Regions from separate parts of the Streptomyces sp. NPDC005805 genome, predicted to be linked through region 2. Evidence: riboswitches for the same ligand, from Rfam matches in the RefSeq annotation. Region 2 holds a riboswitch; each other region holds the start of a gene.
What was found. A riboswitch is a leader RNA that binds a small molecule or an ion and turns the genes downstream of it on or off. The one in region 2 is predicted to bind cobalamin.
Positions count from the first base shown of each region.

Region 1: another riboswitch for cobalamin. It lies ahead of ABZ457_RS25230 (ABC transporter substrate-binding protein); the one in region 2 lies ahead of ABZ457_RS21780 (CoA-acylating methylmalonate-semialdehyde dehydrogenase).
Region 3: another riboswitch for cobalamin. It lies ahead of ABZ457_RS27780 (cobalamin biosynthesis protein); the one in region 2 lies ahead of ABZ457_RS21780 (CoA-acylating methylmalonate-semialdehyde dehydrogenase).
Region 4: another riboswitch for cobalamin. It lies ahead of metE (5-methyltetrahydropteroyltriglutamate--homocysteine S-methyltransferase); the one in region 2 lies ahead of ABZ457_RS21780 (CoA-acylating methylmalonate-semialdehyde dehydrogenase).

Region 1 is NZ_JBEXXN010000057.1:14,573-22,121, forward strand. It holds gene ABZ457_RS25215 (hypothetical protein) at 1-724, shown strand, start outside; gene ABZ457_RS25220 (hypothetical protein) at 844-3,249, opposite strand; gene ABZ457_RS25225 (hypothetical protein) at 3,449-4,027, shown strand; cobalamin riboswitch at 4,167-4,320, shown strand; gene ABZ457_RS25230 (ABC transporter substrate-binding protein) at 4,493-5,455, shown strand; gene ABZ457_RS25235 (iron ABC transporter permease) at 5,584-6,648, shown strand; gene ABZ457_RS25240 (ABC transporter ATP-binding protein) at 6,696-7,549, shown strand, end outside.
Region 2 is NZ_JBEXXN010000042.1:11,700-19,248, forward strand. It holds gene ABZ457_RS21770 (fused response regulator/phosphatase) at 1-1,185, opposite strand, end outside; gene ABZ457_RS21775 (DUF4430 domain-containing protein) at 1,447-1,974, opposite strand; cobalamin riboswitch at 2,131-2,204, opposite strand; cobalamin riboswitch at 2,395-2,593, shown strand; gene ABZ457_RS21780 (CoA-acylating methylmalonate-semialdehyde dehydrogenase) at 2,807-4,306, shown strand; gene ABZ457_RS21785 (acyl-CoA dehydrogenase family protein) at 4,314-5,462, shown strand; gene ABZ457_RS21790 (enoyl-CoA hydratase/isomerase family protein) at 5,459-6,589, shown strand; gene mmsB (3-hydroxyisobutyrate dehydrogenase) at 6,583-7,518, shown strand; gene ABZ457_RS21800 (enoyl-CoA hydratase) at 7,515-7,549, shown strand, end outside.
Region 3 is NZ_JBEXXN010000072.1:5,869-13,417, reverse strand. It holds gene ABZ457_RS27795 (class II aldolase/adducin family protein) at 1-7, opposite strand, end outside; gene ABZ457_RS27790 (inorganic phosphate transporter) at 251-1,504, shown strand; gene ABZ457_RS27785 (hypothetical protein) at 1,517-1,738, shown strand; cobalamin riboswitch at 1,921-2,049, shown strand; gene ABZ457_RS27780 (cobalamin biosynthesis protein) at 2,081-3,112, shown strand; gene ABZ457_RS27775 (cobyric acid synthase) at 3,109-4,617, shown strand; gene ABZ457_RS27770 (putative cobaltochelatase) at 4,820-6,892, shown strand; gene cobO (cob(I)yrinic acid a,c-diamide adenosyltransferase) at 6,892-7,500, shown strand; gene ABZ457_RS27760 (cobyrinate a,c-diamide synthase) at 7,494-7,549, shown strand, end outside.
Region 4 is NZ_JBEXXN010000002.1:225,609-233,157, reverse strand. It holds partial or broken gene metE (5-methyltetrahydropteroyltriglutamate--homocysteine S-methyltransferase) at 1-1,652, opposite strand, end outside; cobalamin riboswitch at 1,785-2,011, opposite strand; gene ABZ457_RS02640 (3-hydroxybutyryl-CoA dehydrogenase) at 2,280-3,263, opposite strand; gene aceB (malate synthase A) at 3,260-4,909, opposite strand; gene aceA (isocitrate lyase) at 5,289-6,575, opposite strand; gene ABZ457_RS02625 (short-chain fatty acyl-CoA regulator family protein) at 7,110-7,549, shown strand, end outside.

The DNA.
Region 1 (7,549 bases), on a different contig from region 2:
CGACACCGCCGAAAACGCCGAAAACGCCGGGAACGCCGAGGACGTCTTCCGGCGGCAGTTGGGGGCCCGGGGCGCCGGTGCCGAGATCACCCGGGACATCCTGTACTCCTACCTGCGGCACCGGGACATCCCGCCGCCCGACTTTCCGCTGCGGCCCGATCCGGTCCCGCCGCCCGCGCCCGTGAAGCAGTCCGCCGCCACCACCTACGACGTGACCGGCTCGGTCGCGGACGACGGAGCGGTCGAGCTGCGCAGATGGCCCGTGGTCGAGGGGCACCACGAGCAGGGCAGAGGCTTCTACGCCGTGGCCGACCACGAGACGGACCCCCGCTGGCCCCAGTACGCCGAAGTGGTCGCCCGCACCGCGTACGAGCCCGAACTGCCGCCGGGGGAGTGGGCGTCGGGGAGGTTCCGTGCCGGTTCCAATCTCAATGTCGCCGTCGCGGCGCTCGGCTCGCACAGCTGCCTGGTCGTGCTGCGCGACGGCCGGCGGTTCGAGGCCCGGACGGCGCCCGCGTGGGGTGACTACGACGCGCCCCTCGACCCGCTCGTCCTCGGGGCCGCCGTGCAGGTGCTGACGGCGTACGGCCGCTTCCCGGGCGAGGGGACCCGGCGTGCGGTGGTGCGCACCGGCACCAGGGACCTGCGGGTGCGGTTCGTGCCCGCGGACGCGGCGGATGCGGCGGACGGCGCGGAGACCGAGGGCCCTGCGGACCACCTATGACCCCACCGGCCGCCCTCGGTTGTCCTCGGTTGTCCTCATGGGACGAGGTCCCCTCCCCGCCGCAAGCGGCAGGGAGGGGACCTCGTCGTTCAGCCGCGGCCGTGGCGACGGCCCCGTCCTCAGCCGGCCGCGGTGTCCGCCCTTCGGCGGCGCCGCATCCACCACGTCAGCGCTCCGCCCGCCGCGACCGCCGCGGCGGCGATCGCGGCGATCAGGCCCGCCGGGGTGTCCGAGCCCGTGTCGGCGAGGTCGCCGTCGGGGTCCTTCGCCGGGGGCTGGGTGGGCCCGCCCGTGTCGCCGGGGGCCGGGGTGGTCGGATCGGGCGCCGGCGTCGACGGGGTGTCCGTCGGTGTCGGTTTCCCCGGGTCCGTGGGGGTCGGCGTGGGCGTGGGGTCGGGCTTGCCGTCGTCGGTACTCCCGGAGCCGTTCCCGCCGAGGAACGTCACATCGGCGTCCCGCGCGGAGGTCTGCGCCCGCACGCTGTCCTTCGTGGTCCGGGGAAGGCGCTCGTGCTGGAGCCGGAACTCCGCCTGGGTGATGTTGCGCTTGGGCGCCTCGGAGAAGTCGACGCCGCCGACGAAGAAGGTGTAGACGCGTCCGTCGCCGAGCGGCCACTCGTACGTGAACTCGCCCTCGGTGAAGGACTTCACCATCTCCTTCCACACGGTGACCTTGTCCCAGTCGGCGTTCTCGCCGCGCAGCGGCCACCGCTTGAGGTTGTTGCTGTTGATGACGGGCCGGAAGTCGGTGGCCTTCACGGCGTCCTGCTGCCGGATCCACTCGGCCGCGACCCGCGACTTGTAGACGCGGCGCAGATCGGCGTACTTCTTCTCGGTGTTGATCTGCTTCTCGACGTGCGGAACGAGGTGGCGGGTGATCAGCCGGTGGCTGCGCTCCTTCTCCTCCTTGGTGAGCTTCTTCGAGCAGTCCTCGCCCTGTACGGGGGTGTCGAAGTCCATCGCCGCGTGGTTGACCTTCAGCGGCGCGTCGAGGATGTAGATGCCGCCGTCCTGCTCGCGGACCTTCGCCCGGCCGGGCACGATCCAGTTGCGGCCGGACCCCCAGCACGGCACCCCGTCGACCTTGGGGGCCGCGTTCATGAACTCCTTGCCGGGGGACTTCTCCGGGTCCATGGCGCGGGAGAAGTCCCGCTTCATCTCCATGTCGGCCACGAGGAGGACGCGTCCGGCGTCGGTCTCCCCGAACGCCCGGTCCATGATCTTGTCCGGCTGGTCCGGGTTCAGGTTCACCCACTGCCGGTCGGGCGTGAGGGCCAGCCAGGTGAACAGGGCGTCCGAGGCCAGTTCGAGTTTCGCCTGCCCGCCCCAGCCGGGGGTGGTGTCCTCGTCGGGCATGAAGTCGGCCTTCATGCTGTAGTCCAGCGCCTTGCCCTTGACCGGGCTGCCCACGTACTGGAGTTCCAGGGTGGAGAAGTCGACTCCGCCCGGACCGCGGCCGAGGGCGCCGCGGGTGTTCATCTGGTTGTGCTGGTTCTGGATCTGCCGCGCCTGTGCCGGGTTCTTCCCGGATCCGTAGGCGAGGGAGTTGACCGGGCCCTGGGTGCGGGTGTTCGGCTGCGGATTGAACACCGGGTAGGACCTGGTGTACTTCGTCTGCGGCCACAGCCCCTTCGCCGTGGCGCGCCGCTCCGCGATCCGGATCGGGTTGTTGGCCGCGCCCCGTTCGGCGCGCAGCCTGGCGTTCTCGGCCTTGTACTCCTTGGTGGTGGCCCCGTTGGGCTTCTCACCGGCGAACATCGTGAACCGCGACTTCGTGAAGTCGTACTTCGCGTCCTTGTGGCGAAGGATGATCTTGTCGTTCTTGAACTGGCCGGTCTTCCGCTTGCCGTCGGCCTTGAACTCGCCCAGGTCGCCGGTCCGCTTGTTGTAGGCGTCGTACCGCCGGGAGGCGATCTTCCTGTCGTCCTTGTCGTAGATCTCGACGGTCACCTCGCAGAGCCAGTCCGGGCCGACGAGGTTGAAGTTCTGGACGGTCTTCCGCTCGAACACGCCGCCCTTCGCGCGGGAGTGCTGGGCGCCGATCAGGTTCTGCGGCACCCACTTGGCGAACGCCTTCGGGGACGGCTTGCCCTGGATGTAGCGGGCGTAGCGGGCCCAGATGGCGCGCTTCATGTCCTCGGGGTCCTGCGACGCCCGGTAGGCCTTGTCCCACTTCCTGACGTCCGCGTCGGTGTTGCCGACCTTGTTCAGGTCGTCGCGGGTGGGCGCGGGAACGTCCTCGAAGCCCTTGAACTCCAGGTTGAAGTAGTACTCCTCGTCCGGGCCGCCCTTCGTCCAGTGGTGTTGGCCGGTAGGGGCCCCGGAGTTGTTCGGGGTGCGGGCGAAGGTCTTGCCGAGGTGCATCTTGTCGCACCGTCCGCCGGACGTGACCTTGGCGTAGTCGCCGGGCGCCGCGTTCGCGGTGGCGGGCAGGGCGACGAGCGTCATCCCGACCGCGGAGGCGACCGCGAGGCAGGAGACCAGGCGTCGCCGGAGCCGGGTACGGACGGGTATCTGTGTGTTCATGCGTGTCCCTGGTCGTGGGGGCCATGGGACTCAGATGGCACGGGCCGGCGGGCGGTTGGGCCCCCGTGACAGTTTCCGCCGACCGCCGTCCGACACCCTAGGGGTTCTCAACACCGCATGTGCAAAGGGTTGTTGAGAATTCCGCGTGTCGGCAGGGGAGCACCGCGGCGGCGATCCGGTGTCCACTACGGTCGACGGCATGACCGAAGCTGACGAGACGTACGACCCCACCCGGCACCCCGACCTGCTCAGGTGGCTGGACGAGCGCCGGGACGCTCACGAAGGGTGGGCCGCGGGGACCTCCTCCGCCGGCGCGCTGGACTTCACCCCGGCCTCCCTGGCGGTCGTGGACGATCTGGTCCGCGAACGGGCGAACACCATGGAGGAGGTCACCGACCAGCGGATGACGCCCTTCGTCCAGGGTGCGCTCTGGTACGTGGGGGAGGTGTTCCGCCGCCACCGGACGATGGTGTGGAAGTACATCCCCGACCTCGTCAGCGGGGAGCTGGAGCCGTTCTTCGGCGCGGCCGGGCAGATCTCCGCGCTGGACCACCCCTGCGTCGGCGTCCCGGGTGACCCGGACAGCTATCTGTACCCGCTGAACATGCTCCGCGGAATCCTCCTCACCGAGGACGAGGCCGGCGCCCCCGTCGAGCGAACGCTGTCGTCGATCTTCGTCGACCCCTTCGACGAGGGCGAGGACGATGAGGATGAGGGTGGGGGTGGGGACGGGGGAGGGGAGGCGGACCTGGCCGGTGGGCCGGGACCCGGGCGCTGACGCCGTTCCCGCACCCGGCCCGGGGGGAGTGCCAGGGCGCCGGGGGGCGCATGCGGCGCGCGTCCGCGCTCCGTGTGCATCCGCGCACCGCTGCCGCTCCCGCCGGGGTGTATCCCGCTCCGGCTCCTGCTGCGAGGATGTGCCGCGGAATGGGCGACGGCGGAACGAGGAATCCGGTGTGAATCCGGTGCGGTACCGCCACTGTGATCGGCGAGCGGATCCCGAACAGACCACTGCCCGTACGCGGGTGGGAAGGCCGGGACGAGCACTGACCCGAGAGCCAGGAGACTCACGCGGTCGCCTCCTCGACGACGACCGGGGCGGATCTCCCCGGAGAGGAGGGCTTCCTTCGTGCTGCCATTGAGACCCCGTCCGCAGGCAGATCCCGCCGTCCGTGCGCCGAGAGGCCGGCGAGCGGCCCCGTCCCCCCGGTCCGTCCGCCGGTTACCGGGCCTGCCGGCCGCCGTGGCCGCGGCGGCCCTGCTGATATCCGGCTGCGGCGCCGGTTCCCCGGAGCCCGCCGCGGGCAAAGGTCCGGCGGCTTCGGCGGCGGAGGGCTTCCCGGTCACCGTCGAGAACTGCGGGGTCAGGACGACGTACCAGCGCCCGCCCGGGCGGGCCGTGTCCCTCAACCAGCACGCGACCGAGGTCATGCTGGCGCTCGGGCTGGAGAAGTCGATGACCGGCACGGCCTACCTCGACGACCGGATCCTCCCCGAGTACCGGGACGCGTACGACGGGATCGAGGTCATCGCGAAGGAGTACCCCTCCTTCGAGACCCTGCTCGCCGCCGAACCCGACTTCGCCTACGGCGGTTTCGCCAGCACCTTCGACGAGAAGGAGGGGCGTGGCCGCGACGCCCTCCGCGAGGCGGGCGTCAACTCCTACCTCAACATCGAGGAGTGCCCGACCGGTCCCGTGACCATGGCCGAGATGGACCGGGAGATCCGGAACGTGGCCCGGATCTTCGGCGTGCCAGAGCGGGCCGAGAAGCAGCTCGCGAAGCTCCACGCCACGCTGGACGGCGTCGAGAAGAAGCTCAAGGGCGTCGAGCCGGTCAAGGTCTTCGTGTACGACAGCGGGGACAAGACCGCCTTCACGGCGGGCGGCGCCGGAATCGGCAACGAGATGATCGAGCGGGCCGGCGCGGTCAACCTCTTCGCGGACGTGGACAAGTCGTTCGGCGACGTGTCGTTCGAGCAGGTCGCGGAGCGGGCGCCCGAGGTCGTGGTCATCTACGACTACGGGGATCAACCGGTCGAGGACAAGAAGAAGTTCCTGCTGGCGAACCCGGCGCTGAAGGACGCACCCGCCATCAGGAACGAGCGGTTCGCGGTGCTGCCGCTGTCGTCCACGGTGCTGGGTGTCCGGGTGCCAGCCGGTGTGGAGTCCCTGGCCCGCCAGCTCCACCCGGACCGCTTCAGGTGACCGGCACGGTGGGTCGGCCGGGTCCGGTGGGTCGGCCGGGTCCGGTGGGTCCGGTGGGCACGCGAGGCACGGCGGGCACCAAGAGCACGACGGCCCCGGCGGCGGCGGGCTCCTCCGGCCCGGCCGTCGTGGACGGCCGGGCCGGGACGCCCGCCGCGGCCGGGGCCCGGCGCCCCGGCGTCCCCTACCCGCTCGTCCTCGTGCTGCTCGGCGCGCTGCTGGCCGGTGCGGTCACCGTCGCCATCGCGGCCGGGTCCGTCTCCGTCCCGCCGGGCCAGGTCTGGGGCATCCTGCTGCACCAGGTGCACCCGGCGCTCGCCGAACCGGCCTGGACCCCGGTCCGGGAGACCATCGTCGTCGACGTACGGCTGCCCCGTGTGCTGCTGGCGGGCGTCGTGGGAGCGGGGCTGGCGGTGACCGGCATGGCGCTCCAGGCCCTGGTGCGCAACCCGCTGGCCGACCCGATGCTGCTCGGGGTGTCGTCGGGCGCCTCGGTCGGCGCGGTGCTCGTCGTGGTCTTCAACCTGACCCTCTTCGGCGTGTTCTCCCTGCCGGTGGCCGCGTTCCTCGGCGCGCTCACCGCGCTGGTCGCCGTCTACTTCCTGGCCCGGTCCGGCGGACGGATGACGACCGTGCGACTGGTCCTGGCGGGCGTGGCGACGGCCGAGGTGCTGTCGGCTCTCGCCGGCTTCCTCGTCGTCACCTCCAACGACCCGCACAAGACCCAGTCGGCGCTGCGCTGGATGCTCGGGGGGCTGGCCGGCACCACCTGGACGGTGGTGTGGATTCCCGTCGGCGCCGTCCTGGTCGGCACCGCCGTGCTGCTCGGCGTCTGCCGCTCCCTCAACCTCCTGCTCGGAGGCGAGGAGGCCGCCGCCGCGCTCGGTCTGGACGTGCACCGGTTCCGGGCCGCGCTGTTCGTGCTGGTCGCCGTGATGATCGGCACGATCGTCGCCGTCAGCGGCCAGATCGGCTTCGTCGGGCTGATCATGCCGCATGTGGTGCGGCTCCTCGTCGGCGCCGACCACCGCAGGGCGCTGCCCGCGGCGGCGCTGCTCGGCGCGTCCTTCCTCGTCGCGGCCGATCTGGTGGCGCGCACCGTGATCAGTCCGGAGGAGATTCCCGTGGGTCTGCTCACCGCCCTGGTCGGCGGGCCCTTCTTCCTGTGGCTGATGCGACGGAGGACGGCATGACGGGCCCGGGCACGCAGCAGGGCATGGAGCGGGGCATGGAGCAGGGCATGGAGCGGGGCGCGGAGCAGGGCCGGGAGCGGGGTACGGCAGCGACGGCCGCCGCCGCCCCCGGCACCCTGGAACTGGAGGACGTGACGGTCGTCGCCGACGGGCGGGCACTGGTGGACCGGGTGTCGTTGCGCGTGGCGCCCGGCGAGGTCGTGGGGCTCGTCGGCCCCAACGGGGCCGGGAAGTCCACCCTGTTGCGCACGGTCTACCGGGCGCTGCGCCCCACCTCCGGGCGGGTGCTGCTGGACGGTGAGGACGTCCGGCGGATGTCCGGCAAGGGCCTCGCCCGCCGGCTCGCCGCCGTCCTGCAGGAGTCGGCCGGGGACTTCGAGCTGTCGGTGTACGACGTCGTGGCCATGGGCCGCACCCCGCACAAGCGGGCCTTCGAGGGCGACGACGCCGACGACCGCGCCGTCGTCCTGGGCGCCCTCGCCGAACTCGACGCCGCCGACCTGGCACACGCCCCGTTCAGCAGGCTCTCCGGAGGGGAGAAGCAGAGGGTGCTCATCGCCCGGGCGCTCGCGCAGCGTGCCGGCACGATGGTGCTGGACGAACCGACCAACCACCTGGACCTGCGCCACCGGCTCGACACCCTGCGCCTTGTCCGCAGGCTCGGGGTCACGGCCGTCGTCGCTCTCCACGATCTCGATCTGGCCGCCGCGTTCTGCGACCGGATCTGCGTCCTGGACGGCGGCCGGGCGGTGGCCTCCGGCACCCCCGCCGAGGTCCTCACGCCCGCGCTGCTGGCCGAGGTCTACCGCGTCCACGCGGAGGTCGCCGAGCACCCCCGCACCGGTCGCCCGCAGATCATCCTGCTCTCCGGGGACCGCCCGGACCCGGACTCCGGCGGCAC
Region 2 (7,549 bases):
CAGGACGGCGATGTCGTCGGACAGCCCTCCGTACGGTGCGGCGGCGGCCGAGACCTCGTCCACCACGGTGTCCACGAACTCCTGCGGGGGCAGGTGGGCGTGGCGCTGCGCGGCGCCGAGGAGCCCGTCCTCGCCGAGCCGCTGCCCGCCCGGCCCGGTCCGGCCCTCGAAGAGGCCGTCGGTGAAGGCGACCAGGCTGGTGTCCGGGGTGATGGGCAGGGTGTGCTCGCTCCAGCGGGCCTGGCCCGGCAGGAAGCCGAGCGCCATCCCGCCCGGCGGCTCGTACCAGGTGACCCGGCCGCCGGCGCGCAGCATCATGCCGGGGTGCCCGGCGCGCACCACCCGTACGCAGGACCGGTCCGGCGGAAAGACGCAGGAGACCAGGGTGGCGAAGAGCTGGTCCTCGCCCCGCTCGGCGGCGAGTATCTCCTCAAGCAGCCGCAGTTGGTCGGGGCCGGTGCGCCCGCTCATCACGGCCGCGCGCCAGGCGACCCGCAGGCAGACGCCGAGGGCCGCCTCGACCGGACCGTGCCCGGAGACGTCGCCGACCACGGAGTGCACCGAGCCGTCCTCGGTCTGGACGACGTCGTAGAAGTCGCCGCCGAGGACGCCGTGGGTGCGGCCGGGCTCGTACCGGGCCACCACCGAGAAGTCGTCCCCGCGCAGCAGCGGGACGGGGAGCAGACCGCGCTCCAGCCGGGTGTTCTCCTGGGCGCGCAGCCGGACCGCCTGGAGGGCGGCGGTGGCGCGCTGCACCTGCTTGCGCTGGAGGGCGTAGCGCACCGCGCGGCTCAGCCCCTCCGAGGTCAACTGGGTCTTGGACAGGTAGTCCTCGGCGCCCTCGGCCACGGCCGCGAGACCGGTGGGCCCGTCGGCGAGGCCGGTGAGCACGACCACGGCCGCCTCCGGCGCGAAGGACAGCGTCCGCCGCACGGCCGCGAGGCCCTGGGCGTCCGGCAGATGCAGATCGAGGAGGACGCACAGGCCGGTGCCCCGCTCCTCGGTGACGGCCTCGGCCTCGGCCAGGCTCTTGCACCAGGTCAGCCGGGCTGGCAGCTCCGCGTCGGCCAGTACCTCCTCGAACAGCAGCGCGTCCCCCGCGTCGTCCTCGATCAGGAGGAGGGACACCTCCTGTTCCGTCGCGGGGAGATCGCCCCCCTGCGTCGGCACCGGCGCCCTTCCCAGCGCGGGCAGCTCCACCCCAGCCTCCTCGTCACGCCATCGGCCCCCGATGCGTCGCGAGAACCATACTGGTGGCGGGGTCGTGACTGCTCCGAGTGATCGCGCCCGGTGGACCTTGCCGTCCGATGGCCGCAGTGGCCGCGCGGAGGGGTTTCGTTCTGCGGCTTGCCAGGGGTGCCATGGCTGTGCCCGGGGCACCGGGTGTGCGAAGTGTCTCCTTCCGCGCACCCGGTGCCCGGTGTCCCGGTTCCGGGGCCGGGTGCGTCAGAACGAGGTCCAGGTGAACGCCACCCGGTCACCCGCCTTCAGCCGGAACTGGCAGCCGCCGACCGGCGTCGGCGTCCCGTTGACCGAGATGTTCCAGTACGCGGAGCCGCCGCCGGAGACCCCCTTCACGGTGTCCACCGAGAAGTCGTCGAAGGACGCGTACCAGGTCCCGTCCCAGGTGAAGCCGTGTCTCCGGGCGGCGTCGTCGAGGGCGGCGGTCGGTGTGGGCACCTTGGTGGCGTGCGCGCCGCCGTTGGTCCCGTCGCACTTGCGGGTGCCGCCGGTCGCGGTGGTGACGTCGTGGCCCTTGGTTCTGACCCGGCCCTTGAACAGCAGCCCGTCGGGCCCCTGCACGGTCAGGCGCACCTTGACGGGTGCGTTGGTGTTCGCGTGTGACGTGTGATGCGCGGCGATGTGCGCGGACGCGGACGCCGGCACGGCCTGGGCGGCGGCGGGCGCGGTGGTCAGGGCGAGGCCCAGCGCCGTGGCGGTGACCAGGGCGCGGTGGACGGTGGTGCGGTGCATGGACGGCCCTCCTGGGGCGTGGCGGGTCCGCGAACCGCGACGCCCCCGGGACGCACGACGCCCGCACACGCCCATGGGCGTACGGAGGCCGGCGGACCGGGCTCGGGGCTTCGCGCTGCAGACCGTGACAGTGGGAAGCGGTACCGCTCGCACAGCGGGTGCTCCGACTCGCGGCGCACGCGCGCCGCACACGGTTGCAGGTCAGCGCCGGATTCCCACCGGACTTCCCCCGCTTGTGCCAGCCATTCGGTTGTCCGCACCGGGGGACCCGCCCCCGGGGCAGACGCATCGTAGGGCGCGGCTTCGTCGCGCGGCCACCGGTACCGGCCGATCCGCTTGTGGCGGACGGAAGTTGGCGCTCCGGGGGCGGCGGCCCGTGCCCGGCGGGCGGCGGCGGGCGGCGCGGTGGGGTGGACTTAGTAGGACGTCCAACTATATGGTCGCGCCCAAAGGCCCGCGGTGCAGGGAAGCCGGTGTGAATCCGGCGCGGTCCCGCCACTGTGACCGGGGAGTGCGTCCTCCAGCGAGGAAGGCCACCGGCGGAGAGATCCGCCGGGAAGGCCGGAGGGCGTGCGCTGATCCGGGAGTCAGGATACCGGCCGCGGGATGTTCCGTGTTGTCCACGAGGATGGAGCAGACACGCATGGCACCGGTCCGTACCCGTGATCCTGGTGATCCGGCGAGGCACACCCGCGTTCCCGCGCTTTCGTAGCCCCTCGACGGCCCTCCGGCCTCCGCGTCCCACGGTGGTTCCGCGCGCCCGCACCCGACCGGTGCGCCGCGCCGGCCTGCCGTGCCATCCCCGGATCTCACCTGACGAGAGCAGGCTTCCATGGTCCGTGAACTGACACATTTCGTCGGCGGAAAGCGCACGCCCGGCACCTCCGGGCTCTTCGCCGACGTCCATGACCCCAACACCGGCGCCGTCCAGGCGCACGTCCCGCTCGCCGGGGCGGAGGAGACCCGCGCCGCGATCGCCGACGCCGCGGCCGCACAGCCCGAATGGGCCGCGTGGAACCCGCAGCGCCGGGCCCGCGTCCTGATGCGCTTCCTCCAGCTCGTCGAGGGCGAACGGGACGAACTCGCCCGTCTGCTCTCCGCCGAGCACGGCAAGACCGTCCCCGACGCGCACGGCGACCTCCAGCGCGGCCTGGAGGTCGTCGAGTTCGCCGCGGGCATCCCGCACCTCCTCAAGGGCGAGTTCACCGACAACGCCGGCACCGGCATCGACGTGCACTCCCTGCGCAGCCCCCTCGGCGTGGTCGCCGGCATCACCCCGTTCAACTTCCCGGCGATGATCCCCCTCTGGAAGGCCGCCCCCGCGCTCGCCTGCGGGAACGCCTTCGTTCTCAAGCCCTCCGAACGCGACCCCTCCGTGCCGCTGCGGCTCGCCGAACTCTTCGTGGAGGCGGGCCTTCCGCCCGGTGTGCTCAACGTCGTCAACGGCGCGAAGGAGGCCGTGGACACCCTGCTGGAGGACCCCCGCGTGGACGCCGTCGGCTTCGTCGGCTCCACCCCCGTCGCCCAGCACGTCTACGCCACCGCCGCCCGGCACGGCAAGCGCGCCCAGTGCTTCGGCGGCGCCAAGAACCACATGATCGTCATGCCGGACGCCGACCTGGACCAGGCCGTGGACGCCCTCGTCGGCGCGGGCTACGGCTCCGCCGGCGAACGCTGCATGGCCGTCTCCGTCGCCGTCCCGGTGGGCGAGGAGACCGCCGACGCCCTGGTGGCCGCCCTGCGGGAACGCGTCGGCACCCTGCGCATCGGCCGCTCCGACGACCCCGAGGCCGACTTCGGGCCGCTGGTCGGCCGCGACGCCCTGGACCGGGTCCGCCGCTATGTCGACATCGGCGTCACCGAGGGCGCCGAACTCGTCGTCGACGGCCGGGACTTCGTCCTCCCGGGCCACGAGAACGGCTTCTTCGCCGGCGCCTCCCTCTTCGACCGGGTCACCCCCTCGATGCGGATCTACCGCGAGGAGATCTTCGGCCCGGTGCTCTCGGTGGTCCGCGCCGCCGACTACGAGGAGGCCCTGCGCCTGCCCAGCGAGCACCCCTTCGGCAACGGCGTCGCCCTCTTCACCCGCGACGGCGACACCGCCCGCGACTTCACCCGCCGGGTGAACACCGGCATGGTCGGCGTCAACGTGCCCATCCCGGTGCCCGTCGCCTACCACTCCTTCGGCGGCTGGAAGCGGTCCGCCTTCGGCGACCTGGGCCAGCACGGCACCGACTCGATCCGCTTCTTCACCCGTACCAAGACCGTCACCTCGCGCTGGCCCTCCGGGGTCAAGGAGGGCGCGAGCTTCACCATCCCGACGATGGGGTGAGCGCACCATGACCACGACCACCCTCACCAAGGACCAGCTCGCCCTCGCCGAGGTGACCCTCGACTTCGCGCAGGAGCGCCTGGCCCCCTCCGCCGTCGCCTGGGACCGCGACAAGCACTTCCCCGTCGATGTGCTGCGCGCGGCCGCCGGACTCGGCCTCGGCGGTGTCTACGTCCGCGAGGAGCACGGCGGTTCGGGGCTCGGCCGCGCCGACGGCGTCCTCGTCTTCGAGGTCCTCGCCACCGGCTGCCCGTCCATCGCCGGCTACCTCTCCATCCACAACATGGTCGCCTGGATGATCGACGCCTACGGCGACGAGACCCAGCGCGCCCGCTGGCTGCCCGGCCTCTGCGCGGCCACCACCCTCGGCAGCTACTGCCTCACCGAACCCGGCGCCGGCTCCGACGCCGCAGCCCTGCGCACCCGCGCGGAACGCGACGGCGACCACTACGTCCTCACCGGCGTCAAGCAGTTCGTCTCCGGAGCGGGCGCCTCCGGGGTCTATGTCGTCATGGCCCGCACCGGCGGCGACGGCCCCGGCGGCATCAGCGCCTTCGTCGTCGAACGCGAGGACCCCGGCCTCTCCTTCGGCGCCAACGAGGTCAAGATGGGCTGGAACGCCCAGCCCACCCGGCAGGTGATCCTGGACGGCGTCCGGGTGCCCGCCGACCGGCGGCTCGGCGCGGAGGGCGACGGCTTCCGCATCGCCATGCACGGCCTCAACGGCGGCCGCCTCGGCATCGCCGCCTGCTCCCTCGGCGGCGCGCAGAGCGCCCTCGACCGCAGCCTCACCCACCTCGCGGACCGGGAGGCCTTCGGGGCGCCCCTCATCCGGGCGCAGGGACTCCAGTTCACGCTGGCCGACATGGCCATCGAACTCGCCGCCGCGCGCGCCCTGGTCCGCCAGGCCGCCGACGCCCTCGACCGCGGCGACCCCGGCGCGCCCCACCTCTGCGCCATGGCCAAGCGCTTCGCCACCGACACCGGGTACTCGGTCGCCGACCGGGCCCTCCAACTCCACGGCGGCTACGGCTATCTGGGCGACTACGGCATCGAGAAGATCGTCCGGGACCTGCGGGTCCACCGCATCCTGGAAGGGACCAACGAGATCATGCAGGTCATCGTCGCCCGCGCGCTCACCGAGGCGGCCCGGTGACGGCGCCCGGAGAGGCGGCGGGCGAGCCCTCGGTGCTGCTGCGCACCGAGGGGCGGGCGGCGTACCTCACGCTGAACCGGCCGCGTGCGATCAACGCCCTCACCCACGCGATGGTGGGCACGATCGCCGAGGCGCTGGACGCCTGGGAGGACGACCCCTCGGTGGAGGTCGTCGTCCTCACCGGCGCGGGGGAGCGGGGACTGTGCGCGGGCGGCGACATCCGCGCGATCCACGACTCGGCGCGCGCGGGCGCGGGTGGTGCGGGCCCGGGTCCCGGCCCGGACGGTGACCCGGCCGGGGCCGCCGCCGCGTTCTGGCGGGACGAGTACCGGCTGAACGCCCGGATCGCCCGGCTGCGCACCCCGTACGTCGCCGTGATGGACGGCATCGTGATGGGCGGCGGCGTCGGCGTCTCCGCCCACGGCACCGTACGCCTCGCCACGGAACGCTCCCGGGTCGCCATGCCCGAGACCGGGATCGGCTTCGTCCCCGACGTCGGCGGGACCTATCTGCTGGGCCTCGCGCCCGGCGAACTCGGCACCCATCTGGCCCTGACCGGCACCCCCGTCGGCGCGGCCGACGCCCTGCTGTGCGGGCTCGCCGACCATCACGTCCCCTCCGCCGCCCTGCCGGCGCTCCTCGCGGACCTCGCCCGCGCGCCCGTGCACGAGGTACTCACCGAGCACGTCCGGCCCGCCCCGCCCGGACGGCTCGCCGCCGCCCGGGAGTGGATCGACGCCTGCTACTCCGCCGCCACCGTCGAGGAGATCGCGGACCGGCTGCGCGCCCATGGCGACCCGGCGGCCAAGGAGGCGGCGGAGACCCTGGCCGCCAAGTCCCCGACCGCGCTCAAGGTCACCCTGGCGTCCCTGCGCCGGGCCCGTGGACTCGGGCCGCTGGAACGGGTCCTGGAACAGGAGTACCGCGTCTCCTGCGCCGCCCTCGCCCACCCCGACCTGGTGGAGGGCATCCGCGCCCAGGTCATCGACAAGGACCGCGATCCGCGCTGGTCGCCCGGGAGCCTCGCCGAGGTCACCGCCGCCGACGTGGACCGCTTCTTCGCCCCGCTCGGCGAGCGCGAACTGCGCCTCGCCGGGCCCGGATCACCCCAGGAGGTGCCCTGGTGAGCGTCATCGCCTTCATCGGCCTCGGCAGGATGGGCGGCCCGATGGCCGCCAATCTCGTCAAGGCGGGCCACCGCGTCCTCGGCCACGACCTCGACGCGGACGCGCTCGCCGCCGCCGTCGCGCACGGCGTGGAACCCGCCGCCTCGGCCCCGGCCGCCGCCGGGGCCGCGGACCTGGTGATCACCATGCTGCCCGCCGGCCGCCATGTCCTCGCCCTCCACCGGGAGGAGGGGCTGCTCGCCGCCGCCCGGCCCGGCACCCTGTTCGTCGACTGCTCGACCATCGACGTCGCCGACGCCCGCACCCTCCACGAGGCGGCCGCCGCCGCGGGCCACCGGGCCCTGGACGCACCCGTGTCCGGGGGAGTGGTGGGCGCCGAGGCGGCCACCCTCACCTTCATGGCGGGCGGCGGGGAGGCCGAGTTCGCCGAGGCGGAACCGGTGCTCGCGGCCATGGGACGCAAGGCCGTGCACTGCGGCGCGGCGGGCGCCGGGCAGGCGGCGAAGATCTGCAACAACATGATCCTGGGCATCTCGATGATCGCCGTGAGCGAGGCGTTCGTCCTCGGCGAGAGCCTCGGGCTCTCCCACGAGGCGCTGTTCGACGTGGCCTCCACCGCGTCCGGGCAGTGCTGGGCGCTCACCGTCAACTGCCCGGTCCCCGGGCCCGTCCCGGGCAGCCCCGCCGACCGCGACTACCGTCCCGGGTTCGCCGCGCCGCTCATGGCCAAGGACCTCGGCCTCGCGGCGAACGCGATCCGCGCCGGAGGCGTCGACGCGGCCCTCGGGCTGCGCGCGGCCGAGGCGTACGCGGCCTTCGCCGAAGGCCCCGGAGCGGACCAGGACTTCTCCGGGATCATCCGCGCCATCCGGGACGGCGCCCTGGGCACGAGTCACACCACCGGCACCATCGAGGAGACAACCGCATGACCGGCACCGACACCGGCACGGGCACGGGCAC
Region 3 (7,549 bases), on a different contig from region 2:
CGGTCATGCGCCGATCCTGTCAGCGGGGTCCCGAGGGGCCCAGGGGCCGGCGCCGTGCGGGTCCGGGGCGGCCCGCTGCGACAGAGGGTGTTCGAGTGACTGCCCACCGAGGTCACGATCGCGGATCCGGCACAAGCGGAACCTCTTGACCCCACTTGCGGACACCACAGCGCCCGGCCCAGTTCATCTTCCGTTCACCCAGGTTGCCTACGGTCCACACGTCAATGACGTCAAACGATTGCCTGGGTAAATGGAACACATCACCTTGCTGCTCGCGATTGTGATCGTGACAGCTCTCGTGTTCGATTTCACGAACGGTTTCCACGACACCGCCAACGCGATGGCGACGACCATCTCGACCGGCGCGATGAAGCCCAAGACCGCGGTGGCCATGTCCGCCGTTCTGAACCTCGTCGGCGCGTTCCTGTCGGTGGAGGTCGCCAAGACGATCTCCAGCGGTCTGGTCGACGAATCAGGCATCTCCCCTGAAGTCATCTTCGCGGCGCTCGTCGGCGCCATCCTCTGGAACCTGCTGACCTGGCTCGTGGGTCTGCCGTCCAGCTCCTCCCACGCCCTGATGGGCGGCCTGATCGGCGCCACCGTCGCCTCGGTCGGCTTCTCCGCCGTCAACGGCGGCGTGGTGGTCACCAAGGTGCTGATCCCGGCCATCGCCGCGCCCCTCGTCGCCGGCATCGGCGCGATGATCGCCGCCCGGCTGACGTACAAGATCGGCAAGAACACCGACCAGAAGGCCACGGCCAAGGGCTACCGCGCCGGCCAGATCGCCTCCGCCGGCCTGGTCTCCCTGGCGCACGGCACCAACGACGCCCAGAAGACGATGGGCATCATCACCCTGGCCCTGGTCGCCGGGAACGTGCTCGCGCCGGGCTCCAACCCCCCGATGTGGGTCATCGTCTCCGCCGGTGTCGCGATCGCCCTCGGTACCTACCTCGGTGGCTGGCGCATCATCCGCACCATGGGCAAGGGCCTCACCGACCTCCAGCCGCAGCAGGGCTTCGCCGCCCAGACCAGCGCCGCGAGCGTCATCCTGGCCTCCTCCAACCTGGGCTTCTCCCTCTCCACCACGCACTCCTGCTCCGGCGCGGTGATGGGCGCGGGCCTCGGCCGCAAGGGCGGTGTGGTCCGCTGGTCGACCGCGACCCGGATGTTCGTCGCCTGGGGTCTGACCCTGCCGGCCGCCGGTCTGGTCGCCGCCCTCTCCGAGTTCGTCACCAAGCAGGGTGACTGGGGCGTCGCCGTCGTCGCGGTCTTCCTCGTCGCCTCCTCGCTGGCGATCTGGATCGTCTCCCGCCGCCAGGTGGTCGACCACACCAACGTCAATGACACCGAGGCCCCCGGCGCCGAGGGCGCGGAGGGTTCCGAGGAGCCCGCGGGCGTCGTCACCACCGCCATCGCGGCCGTCACCCCGCCGCCGGCCGGTGAGCTCAGGACCACCGTCCCGGCCCCCGCCGAGACCGAGCCGGCCCGACCGGCCGCGGTGTAAGGAAGCAGCAACATGAAGATCGACTGGGTAGCCCTCGGCTCCGTTTTCGGCGTGAGCCTCGTCGCCACCGTGGCCCTGGTGGGCCTGTTCACCCTCGGCATCATCGGCCTCACCAAGGGCGAGGCCGCCACGCGGTCCGGCGGCAGCGCCGTGATGGCCCGCACGGGTGCGTACGCCTGCTTCGCGCTCTGCGCGGTGGCCGTCGCGTACGGGATCTTTCTGATCGTCGACTGATCCGTCCGCCGACCGATCCGTCACCGGCACGGGCCGGGTACCGCCACTGGGCGGTGCCCGGCCCGCCGTCGTGTCCGTGGGCCCGCCCGCGTGGGGGCGCCGCGCGAGCCATCGGGGTGGCCCTCGTGTGGGCCTCGGCACACTGTCCCGCCGCAGGTCAAGGGTGAGTTGACGGGCGTGGGCGGGCGTGGTGGACTGCCGGGGCCATACGGCGGCAGAAGAGGAAGTCCGGTGAGAATCCGGCGCGGTCCCGCCACTGTCACCCGGAGTCCGGGGAGCCAGGAACTCTTGCCGCCGTTCACGTCGAACCAGGGCGCGGACCCTGAGTGAGGACTCTGCGTCATGCCTGGCCGCGGCCCTGCCCTGCCGTCCGGACCCCCTCCCCGGGGCGCCGACCGCACGCGCGGCGGCCGGATCTTCGCCTGCGGCGCCGCCGCGGGGCTCCTCGGGGACCTGCTCGTCGGTGATCCGCGCACCGGGCACCCGGTGGCCGCGTTCGGACGGGCGGCCGCCGCCGTCGAGGGCGTGCTGTGGCGCGACGACCGCGCCCGGGGCGCCCTGCACACGCTGGTGTGCGCCGGGGGCGCGACCGCCGCCGGGCTGCTCGCCGCGCGCGCCGTGCGCCGCTCCCCCGCCGCCGCCACCGCCCTGACCGCGGCCGCCACCTGGGCCGTCGTCGGCGGGACCACCCTGGGCCGGGAGGCCCGCGCCGTCCGGGCCGCGCTGGAGGCCGGGGACGTCGAGGCGGCGCGGGCGCGGCTGCCGCATCTGTGCGGGCGGGACCCGCAGGCGCTGGACGCGGACGGGATCGCGCGCGCCGTCGTGGAGTCCGTCGCCGAGAACACCTCGGACGCGGTCGTCGGCGCCCTGGTGTGGGGCGCGGTCGCCGGTGTGCCCGGGCTGCTGGGATTCCGCGCGGTCAACACCCTGGACGCGATGGTCGGGCACCGCTCGCCACGCCATCTGCGCTACGGCTGGGCCTCGGCCCGGCTGGACGATGTGGCGGGCTGGCCGGGTGCCCGGCTGACCGCCGTGCTCGCCGCCCTCGCCGGTCCCGATCCGCGGGGCGCGGTGCGCGCCTGGCGGGCCGACGCGGCCGGGCACCCGAGCCCCAACGCGGGCCCGGTGGAGGCGTCGTTCGCGGGGGCGCTCGGCGTACGGCTGGGCGGGACGCTGGCGTACGGGGGGCGGGTCGAGCACCGGCCGGTGCTCAACGGGGGCGGCCGGGCGGTGGAGTCGGCGGACATCGAGCGGGCGGTGCGGCTGTCGCGCCGGGTGGGCACGCTCTCGCTGGTGGTGTGCGCGGGCGCGCGGCTGGCGGCGGGGGCGCTCGGCAGGGGCCGGGCGGCGACAGGCAGGGGGAGGCCGGCATGAGCGGTGGGGGGCTGCTGGTCGCGGGGACGACCTCGGACGCCGGGAAGAGCGTGGTGACCGCCGGGATCTGCCGGTGGCTGGTCCGGCAGGGCGTGAAGGTGGCCCCGTTCAAGGGCCAGAACATGTCGCTGAACTCCTTCGTGACGCGGGAGGGTGCGGAGATCGGGCGGGCGCAGGCGATGCAGGCGCAGGCCGCCCGCGTCGAGCCGACCGCGCAGATGAACCCGGTACTGCTCAAGCCGGGCGGCGACCGGTCCAGCCAGGTCGTGCTGCTGGGCCGCCCGATCGGCGAGATGAGCGCCCGCGGCTACCACGGCAACCGCCAACGCGACCTGTTCGAACCGGTGATGGCCTGCCTGGAGGAGCTGCGGAGCACGTACGACGCGGTGATCTGCGAGGGCGCCGGCAGTCCGGCGGAGATCAATCTGCGGCGGACGGACATCGTCAACATGGGGGTCGCCCGGGCGGCCCGGCTGCCGGTGCTGGTGGTCGGGGACATCGACCGGGGCGGGGTGTTCGCGCAGTTCTTCGGGACGACGGCGCTGCTGGCGCCGGAGGACCAGGAGCTGGTGGCCGGCTATCTCGTCAACAAGTTCCGGGGGGACGTCTCCCTGCTGGAGCCGGGTCTCGACATGCTGCTCGGGCTCACCGGGCGGCGCACCTACGGGGTGCTGCCGTTCGCGCACGGGCTCGGCATCGACGAGGAGGACGGTCTGCGGGTGTCCCTGCGCGGGAGTGTGCGGGAGTCGGTGGTCGCGCCGCCGGTCGGCGAGGAGCTGCTGCGGGTCGCGGTGTGCGCGGTGCCGCTGATGTCCAACTTCACGGACGTGGACGCGCTGGCGGCCGAACCGGGCGTGGTGGTGCGCTTCGTGGACCGGCCCGAGGAACTGGCGGACGCGGACCTGGTGGTGGTGCCCGGCACCCGCGGCACGGTCCGGGCGCTGGAGTGGCTGCGGGCCCGGGGCCTGGCGGACGCGCTGGCGCGGCGGGCCGCCGAGGGCCGGCCGGTGCTCGGGATCTGCGGCGGCTTCCAGGTCCTCGGCGAGCACATCGAGGACGAGGTGGAGTCGCGGGCCGGGTCGGTCGATGGCCTCGGACTGCTGCCCGTGCGGGTGCGGTTCGCCCGGGAGAAGACCCTCGCCCGGCCGTCCGGGGAGGCCCTCGGCGAACGCGTGGACGGCTACGAGATCCACCACGGTGTGGCGGAGGTGCTGGGCGGGGAGCCGTTCCTGGACGGCTGCCGCACGGGGGCCGTGTGGGGCACCCACTGGCACGGCTCGCTGGAGAGCGACGGCTTCCGGCGGGCGTTTCTGCGGCGGGTCGCCGCGCAGGCGGGGCGGCGGTTCGTGCCCGCCCCGGACACCTGCTTCGGCGCGCTGCGCGAGGAGCAGCTCGACCGGCTGGGCGATCTGGTCGAGGAGCACGCGGACACCGGCGCGCTGCTGCGGCTGATCGAGCAGGGGCCGCCGGCCGGGCTGCCGTTCGTGCCGCCGGGTGCGCCGTGAGCGGCGCCCGGAGCGCCGGGAGCGCCACGGGGCCGGGCGAACCCGTGCCCGCCGGCCCGCCACCGGACGGTGTGGGCGCACCGTCACCGGACCGCCCGAGTGCACCGGACCGCCCGAGTGCACCGAGCCGCCCGAGTGCGCCGTCACCGGACCGCCCGAGCGATCCGTCACCGAACTGCCCGAGCGAACTGAAGGAGTGGTCATGAGCACCCGGTACCCGTTCACCGCGGTCGTCGGGATGGACGATCTGCGGCTGGCGCTGCTGCTCAACGCCGTCAGCCCGGCGGTGGGCGGTGTGCTGGTCCGCGGCGAGAAGGGCACGGCCAAGAGCACCGCCGTGCGCGCTCTCGCGGATCTGCTGCCCGAGGTCGCGGTGGTGGCCGGCTGCCGGTTCTCCTGCGCCCCGGACGCCCCCGACCCGGCCTGCCCCGACGGCCCGCACGAGGACGCGGCCCCGGCGTCCCGGCCCGCGCGGATGGTCGAACTGCCCGTCGGCGCCTCGGAGGACCGGCTGGTGGGCGCCCTCGACATCGAACGCGCCCTCGCGGAGGGCGTGAAGGCCTTCGAGCCGGGTCTGCTCGCGGACGCGCACCGGGGCATCCTCTACGTGGACGAGGTGAACCTCCTCCACGACCATCTGGTCGACCTGATGCTGGACGCGGCCGCGATGGGCGCCTCGTACGTCGAGCGGGAGGGCGTCTCGGTGCGGCACGCCTCGCGGTTCCTGCTGGTCGGGACGATGAACCCGGAGGAGGGCGAGCTGCGGCCGCAGCTGCTGGACCGGTTCGGCCTCACCGTGGAGGTGGCCGCCTCCCGGGACCCGGAGCAGCGGGTGGAGGTCGTCCGGCGGCGGCTGGCGTACGACGACGACCCGGCGGCCTTCGCGGCGCGCTGGGCGGACGCGGAGGCGGCGCTGCGGGGGAGGGTCACGGCCGCGCGGGCCCTGCTGCCCCGGGTGGCCCTCGGCGATGTGGCGCTCCGTCAGATCGCGGCCACCTGTGCCGCGTTCGAGGTGGACGGCATGCGGGCGGACATCGTGATGGCCCGGACCGCGACCGCGCTGGCCGCGTGGGCCGGGCGGGAGGAGGTCGCCGAGGAGGACGTCCGGCAGGCGGCCCTGCTGGCGCTCCCGCACCGCCGCCGCCGCAACCCCTTCGACGCGCCGGGGCTGGACGAGACCAAACTCGACGAGACCCTGGACGAGTTCGGCGGCGACGACGACCCGGAGCCCGATCCCGACCCGGAGCCGGACGGTCCCGGCCCCGACGGCGGTGGCGGCGGTGTGCCCCCGCAGGGCCCCGGCCCCGGCGACGCCCCGGATGCGGCCCCCGAGGACACCGCGCCCCCGGAGGAGTCCGGGCCCCGACCGGACGCCCCCGAGCCCCAGGGCGCTCCCGCCGCCGCCCCGCGCGGCGCGGGCGAGCAGCAGCCGGTGCGCGCCGCCGAGCCGTACCGGACGCGGATGCTGAGCGTCCCCGGGCTCGGCGAGGGCGCGGCGGGGCGCAGGTCCCGGGCGCGCACCGAGCACGGCCGCACCACCGGCGCGCGCCGCCCGCGCGGCGGGCTGACCAAGCTCCACCTCGCCGCCACCGTGCAGGCCGCCGCGCCGCACCAGCGGGCGCGCGGCCGCAGCGGCGCGGGCCTGGTGGTCCGCCGGGACGATCTGCGCCAGGCGGTCCGCGAGGGCCGGGAAGGCAATCTGGTCCTGTTCGTGGTGGACGCCTCCGGTTCCATGGCGGCCCGGCAGCGGATGGGCGCGGTCAAGGGCGCGGTGCTGTCGCTGCTGCTCGACGCGTACCAGCGCCGGGACAAGGTCGGCCTGATCACCTTCCGGGGGCGGGACGCGGAGCTGGCGCTGCCGCCGACCTCCTCGGTGGACGCGGCGGCGGCCCGGCTGGAGTCCCTGCCGACCGGCGGGCGCACCCCGCTCGCCGAGGGGCTGCTGAAGGCGCACGAGACCCTGCGGGTGGAGCGGCTGCGCGACCCCTCGCGGCGTCCGCTGCTCGTGGTCGTCACCGACGGCCGGGCGACCGGGGCGGGGGACGCGTACGGTCTGGCGCTGCGCGCGGCGCGGCTGCACGCGGCCGAGGGGACCGCCGCCGTGGTGGTGGACTGCGAGTCGGGGTTCGTGCGCCTCGGTCTGGCCGGCACCCTCGCCGCCGAACTCGGCGGCACCGCCGTCACCCTGGACGAGCTGCGGGCCGACGCGCTCGCCGGGCTCGTCAAGCACGTCCGTGAGGACCGTACCGACACCGCCCCGAGGAGGGCCGCGTAATGCCCAAGGGACAGCCGTCCGTCGTGCCCGACGACGGGCTCACCACGCGTCAGCGCCGCAACCGGCCGCTGGTGTTCGTGCACACCGGGATCGGCAAGGGGAAGTCCACGGCCGCGTTCGGGCTGGCGCTGCGGGCGTGGAACCAGGGCTGGCCGGTCGGGGTGTTCCAGTTCGTGAAGTCGGCCAAGTGGAAGGTCGGCGAGGAGAACGCGCTCAAGGTGCTCGGCGCGAGCGGGCAGGGCGGCACGGTCGCCTGGCACAAGATGGGCGAGGGCTGGTCCTGGATCCAGCGGGAGCCCGCCGAGGGCGAGCAGAGCAACGAGGACAAGGCCCGGGAGGGCTGGGAGCAGGTCAAGCGGGACCTGGCGGCCGAGACGCACAAGCTGTACGTGCTGGACGAGTTCGCCTATCCGCTGCACTGGGGCTGGATCGACACCGACGAGGTGATCGAGGTGCTGCGCGCCCGGCCGGGCACCCAGCATGTGGTGATCACCGGGCGGAACGCGCCGCGGAAGCTGGTGGACTTCGCGGACCTGGTCACCGACATGTCCAAGGTCAAGCACCCGATGGACACCGGCCAGAAGGGCCAGCGGGGCATCGAGTGGTAGCACGTCTCGTCATCGCCGCGCCGTCCTCCGGGGCTGGCAAGACCACGGT
Region 4 (7,549 bases), on a different contig from region 2:
CAGCGGACCGTCATCGGCTCGGGGCGGGAGATGTCCCCGGCCAGGATCGGCGGCCGGACGTAACGGGTGCCGTACGACTGGACCCAGCCGTGCTGGGTGGCCAGATAGCCGGTGAGCTGCTCGGCGAAGTACTGGACCATGTCGTTGCGTTCGGGCTCGCCGTGCACCAGGACGTCCAGCCCGGCCTTCTCCTGGAAGGAGAGGACCTCCTGGATCTCGGTCCTGATGCGGTCCTCGTACCCGGCGGTGTCGATCCGTCCGGCGCGCAGGTCGGCGCGGGCGGTGCGCAGTTCGGCGGTCTGCGGGAAGGAGCCGATGGTGGTGGTCGGCAGCAGCGGCAGGCCGAGGTGCGCGCGCTGGGCGGCGGTGCGGTCGGCGTACGGCTGGGAGCGGCGGCCGTCGGCGTCGGTGATCGCGGCGGCGCGGGCGCGCACGGCCGGGTCCCGGGTGATGGGGGAGCCGGCGCGGGAGGCCAGGTCGGCCCGGTTGGCGGCGAGTTCGGCGGCGATCGCGCCGGTGCCGCGGGACAGCCCGGTGGCCAGGGTGACGATCTCGGCGGTCTTCTGCTCGGCGAAGGCCAGCCAGCGCAGCACCTGCGGGTCGATGTCCCGCTCGGCGGCCGCGTCGAACGGGACGTGCAGCAGGGAGCAGGACGCCGAGACGTCGACCCGGCCGGCCAGCCCGAGCAGGGTGCCGAGGGTGGTCAGCGACTTCTCCAGGTCGTTGATCCAGATGTTGCGGCCGTCCACGACACCGGCGACCAGCCGCTTGCCGGGCAGTCCGCCGACGGCGGCGAGGGCGTCCAGGTTGGCGGCGGCGGGCCCGGTGAAGTCCAGGGCGAGACCGTCGACGGGGGCCTTGGCGAGGACCGGGAGGGCGTCGCCGAGCCGGTCGAAGTAGGAGGCGACCAGCAGCTTCGGCCGGTCCGCGAGCCCGCCGAGGTCGCGGTAGGCGCGGGTGGCGGCGTTCAGCTCGGCCGGGGTGCGGTCCTGCACCAGGGCGGGCTCGTCGAGCTGCACCCACTCGGCGCCGGCGGCCCGCAGGTCGGCCAGGACTTCCGCGTACACCGGCAGCAGCCGGTCCAGCAGGGTCAGCGGGTCGAAGTCGGCGGCGACCCCGGGGGCGGGCTTGGCGAGCAGCAGGTACGTGACGGGGCCGACGAGCACCGGGCGGGGCGTGAGGCCCAGGGCCAGGGCTTCCGTCAGCTCGGCGACCTGCTTGGCCGAGTCGGCCGTGAAGACGGTGTCCGGGCCCAACTCGGGCACCAGATAGTGGTAGTTGGTGTCGAACCACTTGGTCATTTCCAGCGGGGCGACCTGCTGGGTCCCGCGGGCCATGGCGAAGTAGCCGTCCAGGGCGTCCGCGGCGACGGCCGCGCGGTGCCGCTCGGGGATCGCGCCGACCATGACGGAGGTGTCCAGGACGTGGTCGTAGAAGGAGAAGTCACCGGTGGGGACCTCGTGGACGCCGGCGGCGGCGAGCCGCTGCCAGTGGGTGCGGCGCAGACCGGCGGCGGTCTCGTGCAGGGCCCCGGCCGTGACCCGGCCCTTCCAGTACCCCTCGATCGCCTTCTTCAGTTCCCGGTTCCGCCCCTGGCGGGGGTAGCCGTAGACGGTGGCGCCTGCTGCCGCGGCTGCGGACTTCGGTGTCACGGAACTCTCCTTCGCGAGTTTGTGTGAACAACCCCGGCCACGCCACGGGTACACGAAGGAGCGGGCGCACGGACGACCGTGCCACCGCTGCCGCCGACCCACCCGCGAGGTCACCGAGATCTCCGCGCGCGACTGTCGCGCACGGGCAGTGGCAGGTCTTCGGACTCGCGGGCACGCCCTGACGACGTACGTCAGGCCACCTACTGGCCGTCGCTTCCCGGGCCCCCGCTGGGACCCAGTGCATGTGACGGCGTTCGTTCCCGCTCACCGCTGCGGGGCAGTCCCGGATTCCCACCGGGTTCCCTCTTGCGACGCATCCCGCCTGGCTGACGGGGCGAACCAGCTGCACGGAACAGCCTAGACGCCGCCGCCTCGCGGCGGGGTAGGGCGTCCACGTGGCGGACGCGGGCGTGGGACGCGGTGGCCTCCCGCGGGCCGGGCGACGGGCGCGGCGCGCACGGCGGGCGTGGGACGCACGGCGGGCGCGGGGCGGCTCACTCGTACCGCCCCGCGCCCGCCTCCACAGCGGCAGCGTACGGACCCCCTCAGGTCCCGGCTGCCTCGCACCGGGGTCCCTCAACCCCGGCCGTTTCCGCCCGGGGTCGCCCCCGGTCGCAGGTCCCGGGGTCACCCCCGGTCGTAGGTGTGGAACCCCCGCCCGCTCTTGCGGCCCAGCAGGCCGGCCTCCACCATCCGCTGGAGCAGCGGGGGAGGGGCGTACAGGGGCTCCTTGAACTCGTCGTACAGAGATTGCGCGATCGAGGCCACCGTGTCGAGCCCGATCAGGTCCGCGAGTTTCAGCGGCCCCATCGGATGGGCGCAGCCCAGCTCCATCCCGGCGTCCACGTCGGCCGCGGTCGCGAACCCGGACTCGGCCATCCGGATCGCCGACAGCAGGTACGGCACCAGCAGCGCGTTGACCACGAAACCGGCCCGGTCCTGCGCGCGCACCACCGTCTTGCCCAGGGTGTGCGTGGCGAAGTCCTCCACCGCGGCGGCCGTGGCGGGCGAGGTGTGCAGCGAGGTGACCACTTCGACCAGCGGCAGCACCGGTACGGGGTTGAAGAAGTGCAGCCCCACCACCCGGTCCGCGCGGCCGGTCGCCATCCCGAGGCGCATCACGGGGATGGACGAGGTGTTGGTGGCGAGGACCGCCTCCGGATCGGCCACGATCTTGTCGAGGGCGGCGAAGACCTCGGTCTTGGCCGCCGCGTTCTCGACCACCGCCTCCACCACGAGCTGACGGTCCGCCAGTGCGTCCATGTCGGCGGTGAACACGGTCCGGGCGAGGGCGTCCTCGGCCGAGAGGCGGTCCAGCTTGCCGCGCCGCACCGCACGCTCCAGGGACATCGCGGTCCGCTCCCGCGCGGCCCGGGCGGCCATCGCGTCGGCCTCGCAGACGAGGGTGTCCAGTCCGGCCCGGGCGCACACCTCGGCGATGCCGACGCCCATCTGCCCGCCGCCGACCACCCCGACCCGCCGGATGGCCGCCGCCTCGGGCCCGGGCCCGCCCCCCGTTCCGGGCCCGGCCCCCGCCCCCGACGCGCCCCCGGACGCGGCGCCGGCCCCCGCCCCGGACGCGCCCCCGCCCGCGGCCCCCGCCCCGGTCATCGCGCGCCGCCCGCGTGCCCGGCGTGACGCACCAGGTGCCGCGCGTACGCGTCCGGCGTGAAGAACGGCGGCAACTCCCGCTCCAGCGCCGTGCGTTCGAACAGCGCCCGGACCTCCTCCACCGCCGCCCACGGGAACTCGCGGCCCAGCGCCTCGCACTCCTCGTCCAGCAGCCGCAGCACGGTCTCCCGGTCGACGACGCGGTGCCGCAGCCACTGCCAGATCTGGACCCGGGCGATCTCGGCGGTCGCCGCGTCCTCCATCAGCCCGTACAGGGCGACCGCGCCCGCGCCCCGCAGCCAGGCGTCGAAGTAGCGCAGCGCGACGGCGATGTTGCCGCGCACGCCCTCCGGGGTGGGCGGGGCGCTGATCCGGCGGACCGCCAGCAGGTCGGCCGGGGTCACGGCAACGTCGTCGCGGGTGCGGTCGAGCTGGTGCGGGCGCTCGCCGAGGACGCCGTCGAACACCTCCCGGCAGAGCGGGACCAGGCCCGGGTGGGCGACCCAGGAGCCGTCGAAGCCGTCCTCGGCCTCCCGCTCCTTGTCGAGGCGCACCTTGGCGAGCGCGGCCTCGTGCGCCTCCGGGTCCCGGCTCGGGACCTGGGCGGCCATCCCGCCGATCGCGTGCGCGCCGCGCCGGTGGCAGGTGCGCACCAGGAGTTCGGTGTACGCGCGCATGAAGGGCGCGGTCATGGTGATCTGCGCCCGGTCGGGGAGCAGGAAGTCGGTGCGGTGCCCGAAGGTTTTGATCAGGCTGAACAGGTAGTCCCAGCGGCCCGCGTTGAGCCCGGCGCTGTGCTCCCTCAGCTCGTGGAGGATCTCCTCCATCTCCACGGCCGCGGTGATCGTCTCGATGAGGACGGTGGCCCGGACCGTGCCGCGCGGGATGCCGAGGAGTTCCTGCGCCAGGACGAACACGTCGTTCCAGAGCCGGGCCTCATAGCGGTTCTCCAGCTTGGGGAGGTAGAAGTACGGGCCGTGGCCGGCGGCGATCTGGCGCCGGGCGCAGTGGAAGAAGTACAGGCCGAAGTCGACCAGGGACGCGGGCGCCGGGCGCCCGTCCACCAGCAGGTGGTCCTCGGTCAGGTGCCAGCCGCGCGGCCGGACCGTGATGGTGGCCAGGTCCCCGTCCGTGCGCAGCCGGTACTCCTTGCCGTCCGCGCTGGTGAAGTCGATGCGGCGCTCGATCGCGTCCAGCAGGACGAGCTGGCCGCCGATGACGTTCTCCCAGGTCGGGGCGGTGGCGTCCTCGAAGTCCGCCATCCACACCCGCGCGCCGGAGTTGAGGGCGCGCACCGCCATCCCGCGCTCGGGGGGCCCGGTGATCTCCACCCGGCGGTCGGTGAGTCCGGGCGCGGGCGGCGCGACCCGCCAGGAGTCGTCCGCGCGGACGGCCGAGGTCGCGATCGGGAACTCGAACGGCGACCCGGAGGCGAGGCGGGACGCCCGGCGCCGGCGCTCCCCGAGGAGTTCGGTGCGGCGTTCGGCGAACGCGCCGACCAGGGCGCCCACGAAGTCCAGCGCCTCGGGCGTGAGGATCTCCTCGTGCCGCTCGCCGGGCGCGGCGAGCACCTGGACGTGCGGGGCGGGCGCGGCGGCGAGGGGCTCGGGCGCGGGGACGGGGGCGGGAACGGTGCTGGTGGACATGCGGTACTCCTGAGGGGAAGAGCACGGGGGCCGCGCCGGGAGGCGGGGCCGCGGGCCACGGTGGACGCTCGGCGTCCGGTACGAGGCCGGAACCGGGGGCATCCGGTACGAGGGCGTCCCGGTCGGGGGTCGGGGGTCGGGGCGTGGGCCGGGTCCGCCGGCCCGCCCGGCCCGGTGCCGGGGAGCGTGCGGCGGACGGTCGTCCGGTTCCCGGGGTGCCGGCGGGACGGTGCCGGGCACCCCGGGGATCTGCGGTCCGGCGCGGCGCGGCGACGCCGGACGGCGCCGGGAGGGCGTCGGCGGGGTCGGCGGACCGGGCCGGGCGCCTCCCGCGCGGTGGACCGGCCGGGCGGCCGGTCACGCGCCCGTCACGCGTCGGTCAGTGGAACTGCTCCTCCTCGGTGGAGCCGGTCAGCGCGGTGGTCGAGGAGGCCGGGTTGACGGCCGTGGAGATCTGGTCGAAGTAGCCGGTGCCGACCTCCCGCTGGTGGCGGACGGCCGTGAAGCCCTGCGCCTGCGCGGCGAACTCGCGCTCCTGGAGGTCGACATAGGCGGTCATGCCGTGCTCCGCGTAGCCGCGCGCCAGGTCGAACATGCCGTGGTTGAGGGAGTGGAAGCCGGCCAGGGTGATGAACTGGAAGCGGTAGCCCATCGCGCCCAGCTCACGCTGGAACTTGGCGATCTGGTCGTCGTCCAGCGCGGCCTTCCAGTTGAAGGACGGCGAGCAGTTGTAGGCGAGCATCTGGTCCGGGTACTGCGCGTGGATCGCCTCGGCGAACTCGCGGGCCTGCGCGAGGTCCGGGGTGCCGGTCTCGACCCAGATCAGGTCGGCGTAGGGCGCGTAGGCGAGACCGCGCGCGATGACGGGCTCCATGCCGCCGCGGACCCGGTAGAAGCCCTCGGAGGTGCGCTCGCCGGTGACGAACCGCGCGTCGCGCTCGTCCACGTCGCTGGTGATCAGGTTGGCGGCGAGGGCGTCGGTGCGGGCCACGATCAGGGTGGGCACATCGGCGATGTCGGCGGCGAGGCGGGCCGCGTTGAGGGTGCGGATGTGCTGCGAGGTCGGCACGAGGACCTTGCCGCCGAGGTGGCCGCACTTCTTCTCGGAGGCGAGCTGGTCCTCGTAGTGGATGCCCGCGGCGCCCGCCGCGATCATCGCCTTGGTCAGCTCGAAGGCGTTCAGCGGGCCGCCGAAGCCGGCCTCGGCGTCGGCGACGATCGGCGCCAGCCAGTCGGTGGTGTCGGTGCCGCCCTCGGCCGTGGCGATCTGGTCGGCGCGCAGCAGCGCGTTGTTGATCCGGCGGACGACCTGCGGCACCGAGTTGACCGGGTAGAGGCTCTGGTCCGGGTAGGTGTGACCGGCCTGGTTGGCGTCGGCGGCGACCTGCCAGCCGGAGAGGTAGATGGCCTGGAGGCCCGCCTTGACCATCTGCACGGCCTGGCCGCCGGTGAGCGCGCCGAGGGCGTGGATGTAGTCCTGGGAGTGGAGCTGGCGCCACAGGCGCTCGGCGCCCCGGCGGGCGAGGGTGTGCTCCTCGCGGACGCTGCCGGACAGCCGGATCACGTCCTCGGCGCCGTAGGTGCGCTCGATGCCCGCCCAGCGCGGGTCCTCGGCCCACCGCCGTGCCAGGTCCTGGGCCGCCGTCGTCGTGTCTGCCTGTGCCATGACCGTCTCCCGGGTCGTGTGAACCGCTCGCTTTTGTGAACGGAGCGGATGGGTGTCACGTGATGTCACTGAGTGCCGTGCAGTGCCGCTGTGTCTGTCGTCAGCGCGACCCGCCGGGAGGCTCCCCGGCCCCGGTCCCGAGGCGCGGAGAGGTGAGCAATGTGCGCCGGTGTCCGTTGGGAGAGGTCGGGAAGGCGACGTCAGGGCATGAAATCGCTGTCTTCCCGACCGGCTCGGCAACCGGGTCCGGCGGGCCGCAGTACGACTCTGGCACTGGCACTGAGTGCCATCAACCGTGGACCTCTGCCAACTTCTGTGAAGGCGGGAGCGGTGTTTTGCCAACTTTGCCAATGGTCGGGGTGGCCGGATCGGGCCTACGATCGGATGGGCCCGGCGCCGGGCCCCGGTGGCCGCGGAACCGGTTCGCGCGCGAGTCGGCCGGACCGGGCGAGCCAGAGCCCGACAGGAGCCGGACGGGACGAGCCAGAGCCGGACGGGGCCGGACGGGACCGGCACGAGGGAGACGAGGCGGACGTGAGCAAGACCTACGCCGGGGCACGGCTGCGCCGGCTCCGCGAGGAGCGCCGCCTCGGCCAGGCGGAACTGGCCCGGATGCTCGCCATCTCCCCGAGCTACCTCAACCAGATGGAACACGACGCCCGCCCGCTGACCGTGCCGGTGCTGCTCCGCCTGACCGAGGTCTTCGGGGTCGACCCGGGCTTCTTCTCCGAACGGGACACCACCCGTATGGTCGCCGACCTCCGCGAGGCCCTCGCGGGCGAGGTCGAGGCCGGCCGCGTCTCCGCCGCCGACCTCGCCGAGCTGGCCTCCCGGATGCCGGCGGTCGCGGGCGTCCTCCTCGACCTCGGCCGCCGGGGCCACGCCCTGGCCGAACGGCTCGCCGAGGCCGCCGAGGGCCGGGGCGCGGCCCCGCCGCCGGACGCGCCGCGCTCCCCGCACGAGGAGATCCGCGA